3 regions of the Arthrobacter sp. Y3221159 genome follow, and region 3 is predicted to be linked to each of the others. Evidence: predicted binding sites of a transcription regulator. Region 3 holds the regulator's gene; each other region holds the start of a gene.
The links. Region 3 encodes HrcA, which represses chaperone genes, less so after heat shock. Its sites were predicted from a motif close to TTNGCACTCGNNNNNNNCGAGTGCNAA; they were not measured.
Positions count from the first base shown of each region.

Region 1: the regulator HrcA is predicted to act here: its motif matches at 2,156-2,182, upstream of groES (co-chaperone GroES).
Region 2: the regulator HrcA is predicted to act here: its motif matches at 1,497-1,523, upstream of AC5RT3_RS01815 (FmdB family zinc ribbon protein).

Region 1 is NZ_JBNHFC010000001.1:347,606-353,943, reverse strand. It holds gene groL (chaperonin GroEL) at 19-1,629, opposite strand; gene groES (co-chaperone GroES) at 1,707-2,000, opposite strand; gene AC5RT3_RS01675 (DMT family transporter) at 2,211-3,143, shown strand; gene AC5RT3_RS01670 (hypothetical protein) at 3,083-3,463, opposite strand; gene AC5RT3_RS01665 (THUMP-like domain-containing protein) at 3,517-4,758, shown strand; gene AC5RT3_RS01660 (shikimate 5-dehydrogenase) at 4,769-5,587, opposite strand; gene AC5RT3_RS01655 (glycoside hydrolase family 3 N-terminal domain-containing protein) at 5,605-6,338, opposite strand, start outside.
Region 2 is NZ_JBNHFC010000001.1:387,625-393,962, forward strand. It holds gene AC5RT3_RS01805 (AAA family ATPase) at 1-281, shown strand, start outside; gene AC5RT3_RS01810 (RcpC/CpaB family pilus assembly protein) at 323-1,057, opposite strand; gene AC5RT3_RS01815 (FmdB family zinc ribbon protein) at 1,163-1,441, opposite strand; gene AC5RT3_RS01820 (5-formyltetrahydrofolate cyclo-ligase) at 1,556-2,176, opposite strand; gene galU (UTP--glucose-1-phosphate uridylyltransferase GalU) at 2,284-3,189, shown strand; gene AC5RT3_RS01830 (GNAT family N-acetyltransferase) at 3,195-3,815, shown strand; gene AC5RT3_RS01835 (hypothetical protein) at 3,921-4,832, shown strand; tRNA gene AC5RT3_RS01840 (tRNA-Ala) at 4,963-5,035, shown strand; gene corA (magnesium/cobalt transporter CorA) at 5,208-6,203, opposite strand; gene AC5RT3_RS01850 (DUF1761 domain-containing protein) at 6,238-6,338, opposite strand, start outside.
Region 3 is NZ_JBNHFC010000019.1:23,446-29,783, reverse strand. It holds gene AC5RT3_RS17285 (PhoH family protein) at 1-552, opposite strand, end outside; gene AC5RT3_RS17280 (GerMN domain-containing protein) at 851-1,804, shown strand; gene AC5RT3_RS17275 (16S rRNA (uracil(1498)-N(3))-methyltransferase) at 1,791-2,573, opposite strand; gene dnaJ (molecular chaperone DnaJ) at 2,576-3,703, opposite strand; gene hrcA (heat-inducible transcriptional repressor HrcA) at 3,785-4,798, opposite strand; gene AC5RT3_RS17260 (DUF3097 domain-containing protein) at 4,989-5,837, shown strand; gene AC5RT3_RS17255 (DUF4870 domain-containing protein) at 5,959-6,338, shown strand, end outside.

The sequences.
Region 1 (6,338 bases), on a different contig from region 3:
TTTCCTGCCAACGGCAGGTTAGTGGCTGTGGCCTGCGTGCTGGTCTTCTTCAGCGGGCTTCTCCGCAACCAGGGTCTCAGTGGTGAGAACCAGGGCTGCGATGGAGGCTGCGTTGCGCAGGGCGGCACGGGTGACCTTGACGGGATCGATGACACCGGCAGCGATCAGGTCCTCGTATTCGCCCGACTTGGCGTTGAAGCCGTTGTTGGTTTCGAGCTCGGCGACCTTGGCGGTGATGACGTAGCCGTCGAAGCCGGCGTTCTGGGCGATCCAGCGCAGCGGCTGCACCAGTGCGCGGCGGACAATGCCCACCGCAGCGGCGGCGTCGCCTTCCAGCGCCTTGACGGCGGGGTCCTCATCCAGTGCCTTGAGGGCGTGGATCAGGGCGGAACCGCCACCGGCCACGATGCCTTCTTCGAGGGCAGCGCGGGTGGAGGACACGGCATCTTCGATGCGGTGCTTCTTTTCCTTCAGCTCAACCTCGGTGGCAGCACCAACCTTGATGACGCCGATGCCGCCGGCCAGCTTGGCCAGGCGTTCCTGGAGCTTTTCGCGGTCCCAGTCGGAGTCGGTGCGGGCCAGCTCGGCACGCAGCTGCGCGACGCGTGCGGACACGTCCTCGGCAGAGCCTGCGCCGTCCACGATGGTGGTGTTGTCCTTGGTGACCGTGATGCGGCGGGCAGTACCCAGCACCTCCAGGCCAACGGTGTCCAGGCTCAGGCCCAGCTCCGGGGAGACAACCTGTGCACCGGTGAGGGTGGCAATGTCCTGCAGCATGGCCTTGCGGCGGTCACCGAAGCCGGGAGCCTTGACGGCAACGACGTTCAGGGTTCCGCGGATGCGGTTGACGATCAGCGTGGACAGGGCCTCGCCGTCGACATCCTCGGCGATGATGAACAGCGGCTTGGACGCCTGCAGCGCCTTCTCCAGGAGCGGCAGGAATTCCTGCAGCGAGGAGATCTTGCCCTGGTTGATCAGGATGAGGGCGTCCTCGAGGACTGCTTCCTGGCGGTCCGCGTCCGTGATGAAGTACGGGGACAGGTAGCCCTTGTCGAACTGCATGCCCTCGGTGAGGACCAGTTCGGTCTGGGTGGTGGAGGATTCCTCGATGGTGATTACACCATCCTTGCCCACCTTGCCGAAGGCCTCGGCCAGGAGCTCGCCGATTTCTTCGCTCTGTGCCGAGATGGCAGCCACGTTAGCGACCTGGGTGCCCTCGACGGGGCGGGCGTTCTCCAGCAGCCGTGCGGCGACGGCTTCAACCGAAACCTCGATGCCGCGCTTGATCTGGCCGGGAGCAGCGCCGGCAGCTACGTTGCGCAGGCCTTCCTTGACCAGTGCCTGGGCCAGGACCGTTGCGGTGGTGGTGCCGTCGCCTGCTACGTCGTTGGTCTTGGTGGCAACTTCCTTGGCCAGCTGGGCACCAAGGTTCTCGTACGGGTCGTCCAGTTCCACTTCGCGGGCGATGGTGACGCCGTCGTTTGTGATGGTGGGCGCGCCCCACTTCTTGTCCAGGACAACGTTGCGGCCGCGGGGGCCGAGCGTTACCTTGACGGTGTTGGCGAGCTTATCGATGCCGGCTTCAAGAGACCGGCGGGCAGCGTCGTTAAACGCAAGCTGCTTTGCCATGGTTTTGTCCTTTCAAGACAGAACCCCGCGCAGCTGGCCAGCAGAAGGCATGACCAGCGGCACGGGGATCCGGGAAGTTACTTTACGACGATCGCCAGGACGTCGCGGGCGGACAGCACGAGGTACTCGGTGCCGCCGGTCTTGACTTCGGTTCCACCGTACTTGGAGTAGATCACGACGTCGCCCACGGCTACGTCGACCGGTACGCGGCTGCCGTCTTCGAAGCGGCCGGGGCCTACTGCAACAACTTCGCCTTCCTGGGGCTTCTCCTGTGCGGAGTCCGGGATAACCAGGCCGGAAGCCGTGGTCTGCTCGGCTTCGAGCGGGCGGACAACAATACGATCCTCAAGAGGCTTAATAGAGACCGACACTCGGACCTCTCCTTTTCGTCAGCAAATTCGTGGACTTGGAAAGCTTTCCGCCCTGGCTGGCAACCGTCGTCGCGGTGCCGGCAGCAGCCTGGTGGCAGCTCTTCATGTGTTAGCACCCTCCTAGGGAGAGTGCTAATGAAGACTCTATGTCCGCGTTAGCACTCGGTCAAGGCGAGTGCCAGCGTTTCGTCCTCGGCGGACACACGTGCCATGTACATTGAAGCGGTGCGAGCTGCCGTGTACCTGATCCTTGCGAACCTGTTCTGGGCCGGAAACTTCGTGGTGGGCCAGTCGGCCATGAAGACCATGGACCCGCTCCAGCTGACGTTCTGGCGCTGGGCCCTGGCCGCCGCGCCGCTGCTCCTCCTGGCACACGTCGTCGACAGGCCGGACTGGAAGGCGGTGCTGCGCCGCTGGCCGGTCCTGCTGCTGCTAAGCGTGCTGGGGATGAGCGGCTATACGCTGCTGCTGTACAGCGCGCTGCAGCACACCTCGGCCCTGAACGCCTCCCTGGTCACTGCCGCCAACCCGGCGCTGATCATGGTGCTCGCCGTCGTCCTCCTTCGGGACCGGCCCCGCCCCGTGAGCTGGCTGGGCATCGGCCTGGGCCTGGCCGGGGTCCTCCTGGTGCTTACCGGCGGTGACCTGCAGCGGCTGGTCACGTTCTCCATCAATGCCGGTGAACTGCTGATCCTGGCCGCCATCACGGTATGGGGCTTCTACACCATCATCGCCCGCAGGCTGTCCCTGCCGGCCATCACGGCCACTGCGGTGCAGGTTGCCCTGGCAGCCGTGGTCCTCGCCCCCGTGGCGGTGGTGAGCGGCGCCGGGCTGCCGTCCACACCCGCCGAAAGCTGGTCGCTGGCGTTTATCGCGGTGTTCCCGTCCCTGGGCTCCTACCTGCTGTGGAACCTGGCCCTGAAACGGACCACGGCCGCGAACGCGGGCAACTACCTGAACCTGATCGCCGTCTTTACCGCTATCATCACGGTGCTGCTGGGCCAGCCCATCACCATCGCGCAGGTTATGGGCGGCATCCTGGTGATATCAGGCGTACTGCTCACCAGCGCTGGGCAGCAGCCTCAGCGGCCCAGATCATCGAAGTCAACGTCCTCGCCGCCGTCGGAATCCCGCGTCCCCTGATTCCTGCTGCGGTACAGCACAGCGGCTGCGGCGGCCGCGGCCAGCAGGGAGGCGACCAGGAACACAATGCTTCCGGTCCGTGCCCCGGCGTACAGCCCGCGGATATCCCGGGCCTCCTGGGTATCGTCCTCGATGCTGTTGCCGCCCACCGAATAGACGGTGGCGTTGAACGTGTCCAGGAAGAAAATGATCACCAGCAGCGCCAGGCACACCACCGCCACCACGGCCGCCGCGATCAGCGCCGGGCGGGCGTACTTGGCAGGACCCCGGTCCGTGGGCTGCTGTTCTCCGGACTGCTGGGGGCCTGCGCTGTCTTCCATGGTTTCAACCCTATCGGCATCCCGCAGGACGCTCCTCCACTAGGCTGGAACGCATGCCCAACGCTCCCCAGGACCAGATCGCGCCGCTGCTCACCCCGGAAGGCTGGGAACTGCTGGCCTCCCTTGGACCCTACCGTGATGACGCGTCGTTCGGGTTGAATTCCGCGCTGCGCAAGGCCGGACACTCCCCCGAACTCGTGTCCGCTGCCCTCACGCAGTCACGGCTCCGCACCAGGGCCGAGGCCAAGTTCGGCGAGTTTGCCCGCCAGATGCTGTTCACCCAGGCCGGGCTGGAGCAGGCCACCCGCCTGAGCGTTGCAGCCCGCCACGCGCAGCGCTTCGCCGAAGCGGGCGTCAGCCACGTCGCAGACCTGGGCTGCGGGCTCGGCGCCGACTCCCTTGCGCTGGCTTCCCTGGACCTCACCGTCACCGCGGTGGAAAAGGACGAGACAACTGCCGCCTGCGCCACCGTGAACCTTATCCCCTTCCCGAACGCCACCGTGGTCCACGCGGACGCCACCGCGGTCCCGCTGGATGGCATCGACGGCGTGTGGCTGGACCCCGCCCGCAGGGTCACCTCCAGCTCCGGCACCACGCGCATCTGGGATCCCGAAGCCTTTTCGCCGCCGCTGTCCTTCGTGGAGTCCCTCGCGGCATCCGGAAAGGCCGTGGGGGTGAAGATGGGGCCGGGGATGCCGCATGATTCCGTGCCCGAAGGCTGTGAAGCCCAATGGGTGTCCGTGAACGGGGACGTCACCGAGGTGGCCCTGTGGTTCAACGCCGTGCGCCGCGCCGGCGTCCGCCGCTCAGCCCTGGTGCTGGGGCCAAACGGAGCAGCCGAGCTTGCCAGCGCCGATGAGTTCGGAGCCGGGCCCGCGGCGCCGGTGGGTCCGGTGGCGGGCTACCTCTACGAACCGGACGGCGCCGTCATCCGGGCGGGACTCGTGGCCGACGTCGCAAAGGAGCTCGGGGGCCACCTGGTGGACGAGCACATCGCCTACATCTGCTCCCCCGCACTTGCAGACACCCCGTTCGCGCGTGCCTACAAAGTGCTGGATGTCATGCCCTACAACGTCAAGGCGCTCAAGGCCTGGGTTAAGCAGGAACGCATCACGGTGCTGGACATCAAGAAGCGCGGCACCGCCGTCACCCCGGAGGAACTGCGGAAGCAGCTGCTGCCCGGCGGCAAGAATGCCGGCAAGAAGGGCGCCGGGAAGACAGCCACCCTGGTCCTGACCCGCATCGGGGAGGACCGGGTGGCCATCGTGGTGGAGCCGATGGCAGCCGGCACCTGAGCACCAGGTGCTACTGGGCGCGCATGAACTCCTCGGCGGCCCGCACCTGCTCAGGGGTGGGCCGCACGCCCGTGTAGAGCACGAACTGTTCCAGCGCCTGGATGGTGGCCACCTCCGCACCGGTGATCACCGGCTTGCCCGCGGCGCGGGCCGCCCGGATCAGCGGGGTCTCCGCGGGCAGCGCCACCACATCGAAGACAATCCTGGCGGCGTTGATGGCCTCGGCAGGGAACGCCACCGTTTCCGCGTCCGCCCCGCCGGCCATCCCCAGCGGGGTGACGTTGATGATCAGGTCCGCGGTGCCGCCGTCGAGCGCTGCCCGCCATTGGAAGCCGTACTGGGCGGCGAGCGCGCGTCCGGCGGCCTCGTTCCGCGCAATCACCGTGACGTCCTTGAAGCCGGCGTCCCGGAGTGCCGCCGCGGTGGCCTTGGCCATGCCGCCGGCGCCCTGGACCAAGACCGAGTAGCCGGTGGGTACCGAATTGCTGGCGAGCAGCTGTTCGATGGCCGTGTAGTCGGTGTTGTAGGCCTTGAGGTGGCCGTCCGTGTTCACGATGGTGTTAACCGAGTCGATGGCCTTGGCGGAGGGGTCCATCTCGTCAACGAGGGCGATGACGTCCTCCTTGTACGGCATGGAGATGGCGCAGCCACGGATGGCCAGCCCGCGGACCCCGGCGATGGCCTGTTCCAGGTTGGTGGGGGCGAACGCCTTGTAGATCCAGTTGAGCTCGAGCTGGTCATACAGGTGGTTGTGGAACCTGGTCCCGTTGTTGCTGGGACGGGCCGAGAGCGAGATGCAGAGAGTCATGTCTTTATTCAGAATGGGCACCTGACCATTAAACGCGCTCAGGCGGGGCAGCCCGTTCCGGCCGGTATGTTCCCGACGGCGGCAGGCAGCTTTCCGGGCGCCGGCGCCTTTCCTGCCAGCACGGCGGCGAGAGCGTCGAACGCGGCATCGCTGCGGCCGTAGAGCGCCAGCCGGACCGGCGCCGGGGAGGCCTGCAGCGTCCATGGGACGTCCAGCGCCACCTCGATGTCTCCTCCGGCGGGCCGCCCGCCGTGTCCGATGAGGTTCACCACCGGCCCCGATCCCAGGCTAAGGCCTGCCCGGGTGGCGGCGGCCTCGAAGCGTTGCCGGTCCCCCGGCCCGCCGCCTGCCACCCGGACAGCCCCCGGAACCAGCGGTCCGCTGCAGGGCCCGGAGACCACCGTGACGGCCGAGGCCGAGACCCGGGCGGAGACTGGTGCCGCGCTGCCGGCCGGCGTCCCTGCTGCAGGGCCTCTCCGTCCCTGCCAGACCATCATCGTGGCCACCCGCCGGGCGGCCTCGTCCAGCCGTTCAGCGGGGAGCGTTCCTGATTTCACCGCCGCAACGATGGCGGCATGGGCCTGGGCGACGTCGGCGGGCATCAGCAGCAGGTCGGCACCCGCTGCGAGCGCCATTACCGCGGCGGTTCCGCCGGGGTACTGCTTGGTCACTGCGCCCATGTTCAGGGCGTCCGTCACCGCCACACCCTTGAATCCCAGTCCGCGCAGGGCGGCATAGGTGGGAGCAGAGAGCGACGCCGGGACGCCGGGTT
Region 2 (6,338 bases), on a different contig from region 3:
CACGTGCCGGTCATCAGGCAGCCGCCGCGGACCGGCAGGACAGCAAGGAGGCGGCCCCGGTGGGCAGCGACGAGAAGACCAACAGCACCAACAGCGAAGCGCCGCCCGCAGACGGTGACGAGACAGCGGAAGCGCCTGCGTCGGCCGCCCGTGCCGGCCAGAAGCCGGCGGAGGGCATCCTGCCCGCCCGGGCTGCCGAGGATGATCCGCGGGCGTGGGGCGACCGTGACGATGACCATGACGCATGGCTGAAGGAACAGAAGCCGCCGCACTGGGGGTGACACCTTCGTAGGCCCCGGCGCCGCCTGAAGGAGGCAGCCGGTTACGGCGGTCCGACCAGGACAAAGAACAGCTTGCCTTGCGTGGAGGCACCGGCCAGCCGGGCCGCCTGTTCCGCGTTGGCGGCCACGACGATCAGGCCGTCAGTCTCCTGCGTGCCAAGCCATTGCCCGCCCTGCCCGCCGGTTGCCGAGGTCCACAGCACGGGCACCGCCGCGGCCAGGACTTCGGACGGTGTTTGCTGGTCGAAACCGTTCCCCCCGGTCAGCACCACGTTCACCAGCTGCCCGGGGGAAACCAACTGGATGGACGACGGGTCCGCCATCCGAAGGGGCACTGCAGCTGAGCCGGCAGGACTGCCGGTGAGGAGGCCGGGCCCCAGCAGCTGGGCATCCGCCAGCAGCTGGCCCTTGCGCAGCGGGGCAGCCAGCTGCCTGCCGGACGCTTCGCCGGGTTCGCGCAGGACGCCGTCCGCGAGCATGCCCGGAGGAACCTGGATCGCGGAAAGGTCAGTGGCCGCAAGGGCAGACCCGGCAGGCAGGTCCCGGGCGGCGGCCAGTGCGGTGACGGTGTGGACCGGTGCCGGCGTGAGCTGGTGGACGGTGAGTGCCGCCGCTGCACACAGCAACAGGGCAATGGCAAGTCGGCGGTTGCGGCTCAGCCAGCCGCCAAACCTGGCATTGGGACGGGCAATGGAGCGGCCGGAGGGAACCGGCCGGCCGGGACGTCGAAGGAATCCGGAAGCTTCCCGGCGGGCACGGAAGGGATGAGCAGGCATGCCGCCACGCTAGGCGCCCCAAATATGCAAAAGACAGCGGCCCCGCACCTATGTGGACAATGTCCCATCGGTGCAGGGCCGCCGTCGTAACGGCGGAAGCCGGAATCAGCTGGCGGCAGCCGCAGCTGCCGGAGCGGGAGCGGAAGGTGCCGCTGCCGGAGCAGGCGTGGAAGAAGCCGGCGCTGCGGAGACGGTGTTGCCCTTGGAGTCCCGGGAATCGGTCCGGTAGAAGCCGGAGCCCTTGAACACGACACCCACGCTGTTGAACTTCTTGCGCAGCGCGCCCTGGCATTCCGGGCACGACGTCAGTGAGCTGTCCGAGAACGACTGGACGATGTCGAAGGCGTGGCCGCAATCCTTGCAGGCGTAAGCATATGTTGGCACTGGTGCTCCTCCTCTTGGGCAAACGAGAGGTCCCGTGCTGCCACCTGGTAATCCATTAGCAGTCGCAGGGCCTGAGTGCTAATTCTATCATCCCGTTGCGGCCACCCGCCTGACTTATGCGATCTTGCCCAACGGCCTAAGCCCCGACGGGACAAGGACGGCGGGAACAGGACGGTCGAACTCCTCGGCAGGAATCCGGCCCGCCGGGAGGAGTTCATCGTCATAGATAACAGCGGCCAGCGGGATTTCCTTCCCGGCGGTGGCAAGGTGGCCCAGGAACTTGTCGTAGTAGCCGCCGCCCTGGCCCACCCTGTTGCCGTCGAGATCCACGGCGGTAGCAGGGATGAACAGTGCTGTGGCCTCGCCGGCAACATCCGGTCCGTGGCGGGGCCCAACCGGTTCCATGATGGGTGCGTACCTGCTGCGTTCCAGGGTGCTGTCCGGGCCCCAGATAACCCAGCTCAACTCACGGCCCGGCTCGCAAACGGGGAGCAGGACCTTGTGGCCGTTGCCGTGGAGGGCGGCGATGAGGGGCAGCGTGGGCGGCTCGACGCCAGTACCGAGATACACGCAGAACGTCGCCGGCCTTCCGCCGGACATGGATTCGGCCCAGGCGGCACCATGCATGGCCAGGGCAGCGCCGGCGGCTTCCAGTTCTTCAGGGGTCAGTGCTGCCCTTCGCCGGCGGTGGGCTGTCCGGATGTCGTCCTTGGCGGTGGCTTGCTGTTGGGTCATTGTGTCTCCTTATTACCCGTGCTGGGGGGTTGGTACGCCGGTTCCGGCGCGGCTGCCCGCCGGTCCGTTGATTACTGAATGCTTGACGCTGACGTTAGATTAGTCCGGTGAGTACCCGTAACCCGAGAGTCCGCAAAGCCGTCATCCCCGCTGCCGGTCTGGGCACCAGGTTCCTTCCTGCCACCAAGGCTATGCCCAAGGAAATGCTGCCTGTGGTGGACAAGCCTGCCATCCAGTATGTGGTGGAGGAAGCCGTGCAGGTGGGGCTGAATGACGTTCTGATGATCACGGGACGTAACAAGCGGGCTCTGGAGGACCACTTTGACCGGGTCCCGGCCTTGGAGTCAACGCTTGCCGACAAAGGGGACACTGAGAAACTGGCGTCCATCCAGGCGGCCAGCAACCTTGGCGACATCCATTACGTGCGCCAGGGCGATCCCAATGGGCTGGGCCACGCCGTCCTCCGGGCCAAGCAGCACGTTGGCGATGAAGCCTTCGCCGTGCTGCTGGGGGATGACCTCATTGATGCCCGTGACGAACTGCTCAGCACCATGATCGATGTCCAGGCCAAGACCGGCGGGTCTGTGGTCGCCCTCATCGAGGTGGAACCGTCACAGATCAGCTCCTACGGCTGTGCGGACATCCAGGACATCGACGGCGAAAGCTTTGTGCGGGTCAACGGGCTGGTCGAGAAGCCGTCCGCTGATGAAGCGCCGTCAAACCTTGCTGTTATTGGCCGCTACGTCCTGCATCCGTCCGTCTTCGAAGTTCTGGAGCGCACCGGCCCCGGACGCGGCGGAGAGATCCAGCTGACGGACGCACTGCAGGAGCTCGCCACCGGGAGCGGCGAAGGCCGCGGCGTTTACGGTGTTGTGTTCCGGGGACGCCGCTACGATACGGGCGACAAGCTCAGCTACCTCAAGGCATGCCTGCAGCTCGCCATCGACAGCGAGGACCTCGGCCCGGGCCTGCGGGAGTGGCTGCCGGGGTTCACCGACGGCCTGTCCAAGTAGCAGCTGTGCGATTCGGCCCCATCTGGCCCGTAACCCTGGAGTGCGGCGACCTGGTCCTGCGGCCCATCAGGTACCGGGACAAAAAGGAGTGGACGGAGGTCAGGTCCCGCAACAGCGACTGGCTTGCACCGTGGGAGGCGTCCAACCCGGACCCGCGCGCAGGCCTTCCGGACTACCGGCAGATGGTCCGTTCGTTGAATACGCAGGCCGCCCAGGCCACCGCCCTGCCCTTCGTGATCACGGAGAGAACTCCGGGGCTGCGAAATCCGCCAATCATCGGCCAGTTGACGGTCTCCTCCATCGTGTGGGGGTCGGCGATGATGGCCACCCTGGGATATTGGGTGGACCAGGCCAGGGCCGGGCGCGGAATCGCCCCCACTGCAGTGGCCCTGGTGACCGACCACTGCTTCCAGACCCTGGGGCTGCACCGGATGGAAATCAACATCCGGCCTGAAAATGCGCCCAGCCTGCGGGTGGTGGAGAAGCTGGGCTTCCGGGACGAGGGCTACCGGCCCCGCTACCTCCACATCAACGGCGAATGGGCCGACCACCGGTCGTTCGCCCTGACATCGGAAGAGGTCCCGGAAGGCCTGTTGACACGCTGGCTCGCCACCAGGCCGTCATAAATCCACTCATTTGCTCCCCGGCCTGCGACACACCGCGGCTAATGCCGCAGCAGGAGGCCTGATGCTCATACGGTTTTGAGTGTGGACTTCCCCCTTAGCAGCTCAGTGATCCTTGTGGTTGCCGTCGTGCTCTGGATTGTGTGGGTTGCCCCCTACGTCCTCCGGAACCGCCGGCACCAGTTCCAGCCCGCCGGTGATTTTCTGGCAGACGCCCCAGCCGAGGAAAGACCGGATCAGCCAGCCGGTCTGGTACTGAACGTCGCCGCCCAGCAGGAGAAGCCCATGGAAGCCAGGAAGAGCGCCGGACCCTCCGCCAAGCCTGCCGGCCCGGCACCCGCCGGCCGCCTCCGGATCCGTTACGGCCGGACCGCACTGGCGCTTGCCGGACTCCTGTCTTTGATGACGTCACTGGTTTCCGCAATTCTGCTGCCTTTTGGCCTCGGCTCACCTTTCCTGCCGCTGGCCTGTGCGGCACTGACGGCGGTGTCCGTCGCCATCCTGCGCTGGCTGGCTGTCCGCGACCGCAAGGCCAAGGTCAACGCGGCTTTTCGCTCGGCTATGAGCGCACCGCCGGTTAGACACGTATCCGAAAGGATTCCGCCGAAGCCGGAGTCGGCCCCCGCTCCCCGGGAAAGCCCGCTCTTTGACGCCGAGGCCCACCAGCCGAAGGTCCAGCAGCTGACAGCCCAGGAACTTCGCGAGGCAGCCCTGGCCGTTGCCGTTGCGGCGGGTGATCCGAGTGCGGCTGCGGCGGCATCGGGGACTCCCGCCGGTACCCCCTGGGAGCCGGTAGAGGTTCCGAAGCCTGTATACGTTGATGCCGCCAAGGCCGAACGCCCAGAGCCTGAGCCGCTTGAGCTGCCGGCCGCGCCGAAGGCAGTGGGCAAGCCGTCCCTGAAGCAGGGTGCAGCAGGGACGCCTGCCGCTGCTGCACCGGCTGCAGAAGCCCAGCAGCTCAGCAAGGCACAGAGCGCACTGAGCAACCTCGACGACGTCCTGCAGCGCCGCCGCGCATAAACCTTGGCGGGCGGTACGACGGCGGCATCCGGGGTGCTGCTGCCCCTCACCAGGGTGCGGATTGGCATTGGGACGGGAAAATTTGTAGCCTAGGGTCACCGGTCCAGCACCTGCACCAAGTGGCCGTTCCGGGGCTATAGCTCAGTTGGTAGAGCGCTTCGTTCGCATCGAAGAGGTCAGGGGTTCGAATCCCCTTAGCTCCACAAATGTGAGGAGTGGGGTCGTCCTTCTGGGATGGTTCTGTCCTCGGTAACACCCCGGTCTTCGGACCGAGGTGTTCTTCTTTGGAATCCCGGATCTGCCAGTCCACCCTGTGCCGCGCCCTTTGATGGCCAGTAATTGCCAGTTCTCTCGGGAGGCGGGATGGCCAGGACCCTACAGCCAGCCCTTCTTTTTGAAGATGCCATACATTCCCACCCCCACCGCCGCCATGAGGCCGATCGCCATCGGGTAGCCAAAGGCCCAGTGCAGCTCGGGCATGTAGTCGAAGTTCATGCCGTAGATCCCGGCCACGAACGAGGGCGCAAACAAGATGGCGGCCCAGGAGGAAATCTTCTTGACCTGCTCGTTCTGCGCGGCGCTGGCCTCATTCTGGCGGTTGGCCGTCAGGGTGCCGTCAAGCGTCAGGGCATTCTGCAGCAGGTCCCGGAACGAGTCTGCCCGGGAGATCACCCGTTCAACGTGGTCCTCCACGTCGCGCAGGCTGTGCTGGAGCTCGCTTTCCACACCGTACTTCGCGAAGCCCCGCTTGAGCTGGTGCATCATGTCCGGCAAGGGATGGATGGCGCGCTGGAACTGGATCACTTCCCGGGCCAGTTCGTAAATCCGGCGGGAGACGGTGGAATCGCCGCTGAAGAGCTGGTCCTCGATCTCGTCGATGTCATTCTCAAGCCCTGCGACTACCGGGGCATAATCGTCAACCACTGCGTCCAGGAGGGCGTACAGCACCGCTTCAGGGCCGTGCCGGAGAAGGTCAGGCCTGCCTTCGAGCCGTTTCCTTACGCGGGCCACACCGGCCGTCTCGGCATGCCGCACGGTGACCACGAAGTTCTTTCCCGTGAAGATGTGGAGTTCCCCGAATTCCACTGTTTCACTGGCGTCCAGGTAGCGTGCCGGCCGGAGGACGGTAAAGAGGTTGTCCCCGTAGCGCTCCAACTTAGGGCGCTGGTGGGCTGAGATGGCATCCTCCACCGCGAGGGCGTGGAGCCCGAACTCCGCGGCCACGGCGGCCATCTCAACCTTGGTGGGACGGTACAGCCCAATCCACGCCATCCCGCCGTGGTGCGCCAGCGTCTCGAATGTCTGCTCCAGGTTTTCCGGCTCGGCATGGCGGACGCCGTCAACGTAGACGGCATTGTCGATGATGGTCATGCGCAGGTGCCTTCGCTGTACGTGCTCACGATGGTCAGGACATCGCTCCGATAATGGCGCCGGACACGGCCATCGCCACCAGGTCATGGCCGGCGTCGATCACTGTCACTGCAGCCGGGCGGCCTGCAAAACCGT
Region 3 (6,338 bases):
GCGGGTAACCTCTTTTTGCTGCAGGGCCTGGACCGCCTTGGCCATGGCCAGGTAGGTCTTCCCGGTGCCGGCAGGTCCGATGCCGAAAATCACCGTGTTGTCGTCGATGGCGTCAACGTAGGTTTTCTGGTTCAGGGTTTTCGGCCGGATTGTCCTGCCGCGGCTGGAGAGGATGTCGTGGGTGAGCACCTCCACAGGGTTCTGCAACGATTGGGTGCGCAGCAGGGCCACCAGCTGCTGCAGCACCGCCGGGCTGATGATGGTGCCGCGCGCCACGAGTCCGCGGACTTCGTGGAGCAGCCGCATGATCCGGGGTACGTCATGGATGGGTCCGCTGATGGAAAGCTCGTTGCCGCGGACGTGGAAGTTGACGTCCGGAAACTGCTCCTCGATGTACCGCAGCGCCTCATCGTGGCTGCCGAGCGACTGGACCATCTGATCGGAGTTGTCGAAAAGGACCACCTCAGTCCGGATGCCCGGGAGGGAGTGGGGGAACTCCCCGCTGCTGCCCTCTCCGGTGGACCGGCGCTTTCCGTTCGCTGATTCAGTCATAGTGATGGCCTGCTGGCCTGTGGTCCCCTCAAGGTCGGTACAGATTGTCTTTCCATATTACGCCAGCAGCCGCCGGCGCCGGATACGGGAACCGGTCGCATGGACGAAGAATGACCCAGTTCCGTCATTAGGTATCAACTTCATATCGGCCTCATATCGTTCCCGTTTCAGTTGGGCGCAGGCGAGGGCTGGCGGCCGGCAGGTCCTGCAGGGTGTGCCATGCTGGAAATCCAGCTGCAACTGGATGACCAGGCCGCCCGGGGATCGGCCCTCCACGTTAGGAAAGGACAGGACGAACGTGCCGGAATCCGCTGCGCCCCTGAGGGCGGGCCGTGCCGTGGGCCGCATGCGCGGTCTCCTGCTGGCCGGAGTCCTGGCAGCTGTCCCGGTCATGACAGGCTGTATCGCCGAGGCCGGGCCGACGCCCACGGGCACACTGGCCACCGATCCCATCGCCACCGGCACGGCACAGGCGCCGTCCACGAGTGCGCCGCTGGAAACCACCCAGTCCTCGAACAAGGCACCGGTGTACTGGATTGGCCGCAGCGGCAGCGACGTCTTCCTGTACCGCGAATTCCGGGACGTCCCGGACCAGGAAAATCCCGTGACGCGGGCCCTGCGCTCCATGATGTCGGACAAGCCGCTCGACCCCGACTTCTTCACGCCCTGGCAGAACCCCGGCACGCTCGCCACCTCCATTTCGGGTAAAGACGTCATCACCGTGGACGTCTCCGAGGACGCCTTCAACAGCAACCTCGATGCGGAGATGGCCGCCCGGGCCATCCAGCAGTTGGTCTACACGGCAACCGCCGCCGCCGCCAGCTCAGGCCTGATCGACTCCGGGCAGCAGATCCGGGTCCGAATCCTGGTGGACGGGCATACGGACTACCTGGCGTTCGACCACATCCCGCTCGGCGCACTGATGACCCGGAGCACGGGCCTGGTGGCGCCCGTCTGGATTATCGATCCGCAGGAAAACGTGGAAGTACCCGGAGGCAGCGTCAAGATCACCGGACGAAGCACAACCGCCGGCGGCAAGCTCCGCTGGCAAATCCTGCGGTCCGGAACCAACGGCAGCACGGAGCCCTTCCTCACCGGGGAGACAACAGCCTCGCCCGAGCAGGGCCAGGCGGGGGTTTTCACCCTGGCCCTGACCATGCCGGCCGGCGACTACGAGCTGCGGGTGGCGCAGGCCGGAACCGGGGGCGGTCCGGACCAGTTCGAGGACACCCGCGCCTTCAAGGTGCGGTAGCCGTCCAGCGGCCTAGGATGTCGCTGGCCAGCACGACGGCGGCCGGCCCTGCCGTGGATGACCGCAGGACGTGGTGCCCCAGCAGTGCGGTCACGGCGCCTTTGTCGCAGAGCCGGGTGACTTCGCGGGGACTGATCCCGCCCTCGGGTCCTACGATCAGGAGCACCTCGCGGTGTTCCGCTCCCCCGCCGCCGGCCTGCCAACCCTCAAGGACGGTGCGCAGCGGACGGACGGCGTCCACGTGCAGGATGACCGCCAGGTCCGCGGCCTCGACGGCTGCGGAAAGCGCGGCGGTGTCGACGGCGGGGCGGACCTCCGGCACCCAGGACCGCCGTGCCTGCTTGGCGGCGGCGGTCACCACCGACTGCCATTTGGCGTGGGCTTTCGCTGCGCGGTCACCTTTCCACCGCACGATGGACCGCTCGGACTGCCATGGGATCACGGCGTCGACCCCCAGCTCGGTGGCCGTTTCGATGGCCAGCTCGTCCCGGTCGCCCTTTGCCAGGGCCTGGACGAGCACCAGCCGGACGTCCGGCCGCTGTTCGACGGTTACGGACGCGCACTCCACCTCGAGGGCCGCCGGCGCAGCAGCGGCGACCCGCCCTGTCATCCTGGTGCCGGCGCCGTCGACAATATCGACGGCTTCGCCCGGTTCAAGTCGTTTGACAGCGACGGCATGCCTGGCCTCGGCCCCTTCCAGGACGAAGCGGCCGCCCGGCGACATTCCATCCAGGGACCCGGCGGCGGTGAAGAAGACGGGGTTGCTCACCGCTACAGGTTACCGAGGCGGTCCCGAAGCTTGGCGAACATGCCGCCGCTCGCAGCCAGCTTGCCGTCAGTGATCTGCTCACCCCGGAGCTTGGCCAACTGCCGCAGCAGGTCTTCCTGGGCGGCATCGAGCTTGGCGGGAGTCTCCACCTGCAGGTGGACCTTGAGGTCGCCACGGCCATACCCGCGAAGGTGGGTGACGCCCAAACCGCGAAGCGTAATGATTTCACCGGATTGGGTGCCGGGCTTAACGTCGATTTCCTGCGTGCCGTCGAAGGTTTCCAGGCTGACCTCGGTGCCAAGGGCGGCCGCCGTCATGGGAATGTTCAAGGTGGCGTGGAGGTCGTCCCCGTCCCGGACATAAGTGGGATCGTTGTTGACCCGGATCTCCACGTAGAGGTCGCCGGAAGGTCCACCGGCGGGTCCCGCCTCACCCTGCCCGGACAGCTGGATGCGTGTTCCGGTGGCGACGCCGGCAGGAACCTTGATGGTCAGTGAACGGCGGCTCCGGATGCGGCCCTGGCCGCTGCACTCGTTGCAGGGATCCTTGATGACGGTGCCGAATCCTTCGCAGCTGCCGCAGGGGGCAGCCGTCATGACCTGGCCGAGGATGGAACGGACTGCCCGTTGGACCTGGCCGCTGCCGCCGCAGATGTCGCAGCGCTCCGGATGAGTGCCGGGCTGGCAGCAGGAGCCTTCGCAGGTGGGGCAGGTGACCGCCGTATCCACCTCGAGCTTCTTGTTGACGCCAAACACGGCGTCACGGAGGTCGATCCGGACGCTGATGAGGGCGTCCTGGCCGCGTCGGACGCGTGAGGCCGGACCGGTGGAGCCGCCGGCACCGAAGAAGGTGTCGAAGATGTCCTGGAATGCGAAGCCCTGCCCGGCGTAGCTGCCGCCGCCGAACCCGTTGTCCGTGCCGTTCTCGTTGCCGGTGGTGTCGTAGACGCGCCGCTTCTGGGGGTCCGAGAGGACTTCGTACGCATGGGTCACTGCCTTGAAGCGGTCAGCGGCCTCCTCGCCCGGGTTGACGTCCGGGTGCAGGGTACGGGCCAGCTTGCGGTAGGCCTTTTTGATTTCTTCTCCGGTGGCCTCCGGTGAGACTCCAAGGACGTCGTAGTGGCTGCTCAAAGTTCGTATCTCTTCCTTGTTGACTGCATGCAGTGGGGGTGTCCTTCCGCGGACCGGCTGCCAGGGCAACCGGCGCCCCGCTCAGGGCCCCAGAATCCGGGATAGGTAGCGGGCAACAGCCCTGACGGCGGCCATAGTGGTGGGATAGTCCATGCGCGTGGGCCCCAGCACGCCTATTTTCGCTGCGCTGTCCGGACCGTAGCCGGTGGCCACCACGGAAGCTTCGGCAAGGCCGTCGTACGGGTTCTCACGCCCGATGCTGACTGCCACGCCACGGTGGTCCTGCGCCATTTCGCTCAGCAGGCGCAGCATCACCACCTGTTCCTCCAGGGCTTCCAGGACAGGTCCGATGCTGAGCGGGAAATCCACGTTGGACCGGGCAAGGTTCGCCGTGCCCGCCATGACCATGCGCTCCTCGCGGCTGCTGTGCGCCAGGAGCTCCAGCCCGTGGGCCAGTGCCTGCGCAGCCGGCCGCTGCGCCGGGCCGACGGCGGAGACGACGCCGGGCAGGGACTGCCCTAACTGGCCCAGCGGGGTTCCGGCGAGGGAACCGAGGAACTGGGTCCGGAGCGCGGCGAGGGCGTCGTCACCGAGGTCCTGGCCGACGTCGATGACCCGCTGCTCCACCTTGCCGCTGTTGGCGATCAAAACCACCAGCACTTTCCGCGGTGCCAGCAGGACGAATTCGATGTGGCGGATCAGGGCCCGGCTCAGATGGGGATACTGGACCACCGCCACCTGGTTGGTCAGTTGCGACAGCAGCCGGACGGTCCGGTCCAGGACATCATCGAGGTCGTCGGAGCCTTCGAGCAGCGACTGGATGGCGCGGCGTTCAGCCTGGGACAGCGGCTTCACAGCCGAGATCTGGTCAACGAACAGGCGGTAGCCCTTGTCCGTGGGAATCCTGCCCGCACTGGTGTGCGGTGCGGTGATGAGCCCTTCGTCTTCCAGGGCTGCCATGTCGTTGCGGATTGTTGCACTGGATACGCCGAGATGATGCCTTTCCACCAGCGCCTTGGAACCCACGGGCTCGCGGGAGTGGACGTAGTCCTCCACGATTGCCCGCAGCACTTCCAGTTTGCGTGGCTCGCTCACACTCCACCTCCAATCCAGGGTCAGGGCGGCAGCGCCACCCTGTGCAACAAACATCAGGGAAAACCATCAGGGTTAGCACTCGACATGCCTAAGTGCTAACAGTCTATTATGACTCGCCCCGTTGTTAGCATTGGTACCGCTCCGGGCGAAATTCCGGCGGCACTGATCTAGCGCTAGGCGGAGTCGATCCATGGATTACCAGAACTGGGGGCCCCGGGAGATGTCCGGCCCCGTCCGCACCCAACTTCCCGAAGTCCCCGTTGAACGCGGCATGGTCCTGGAGGACGTGCAGTCCGGGTGGGTTGGTGCCGTGACGCGGGTGGAAAAGTCAGGCGGCATGCACGTGGTGGCGCTGGAAGACCGGCGGGGAAAGTCACGGACGTTCCGGCTCGGCTTCGGCTTCCTCCTGGAGGGCCAGGCCATCCGCCTGATGCCGCCGGCACCGCGTGCCGCTGCCGGCGCCGGAGCCGGCAGGACGGCGTCGGGCTCGGTCCGGGTCACGGGCCAGCGTGCCCAGGTGGCCAAAGCCAGCCGCATCTGGGTGGAAGGCAAGCACGACGCCGAACTGGTGGAGAAGGTCTGGGGAGACGACCTTCGAGTGGAGGGCATCGTCGTCGAACCCCTGCACGGCATTGACGACCTCGCCGGAGCGGTGGCCGATTTCCGGCCCGGGCCGGGACGGCGGCTGGGCGTGCTCGTGGACCACCTGGTGCCGGACTCGAAGGAGTCCCGCATTGCCGACGCCGTGATGGCGTCCCCCGGCGCCGCGGGGAACGTCCTGATCGTGGGCCACCCGTACGTGGATGTGTGGCAGGCCATCAGGCCCGCTGTCCTGGGGATCGAGCAGTGGCCCGTAGTGCCCCGGGGCCAGGACTGGAAGACCGGCGTGCTGGCGGCCTTCGGCTGGCCGCACGCCACGAAGGAGGACATCGGGCTGGGGTGGCAGAAGCTGCTGGGTGCCGTCCGCAGCTACGCTGACCTTGAGGCGTCGCTGCTGGGCCGCGTTGAGGAAGTGATCGACTTCCTCACGGTGCCCTGAATGGGGAGCCATGTCCCGGATAGCCAGTATTCTTGGTACTGCAGGTCCTGCGGCACTGTCCGCGGCCGCAGCAAGGCAGCACCGGCATTCCGCACTATTGCACTCTCGAAGGAAACAGACTGTGGCAGAAAACACCCGTGATCACAGGGACAGCCAGGGCGGCGCAGGCCGCTCCGAATACCATGGCGTCCCGGCGAACGCGCTGCCCCTGACGGCAGGCGAGGACAGGCAATGGGCCACCCTGGCGCACTTCGGCGGAATCCTCGGTTGCGTACCTGCGCTGCTGATCTTCCTGATCTTCCGCGACCGCGGGCCGTTCACGGCGCAGGAGTCCAAGGAAGCCCTGAACTTCAGCCTGCCGCCCACCATTGCGGCCGTGGTGGCGAACATCCTGGTATTCATCCCCGTCATCGGCAACATCTTCGCCGTCATTGCCACGCTGATCTGGATCGCCCTGACCTGCTTCTCGGTGGCGGCAGGCATCCACGTGAACAAGGGCCA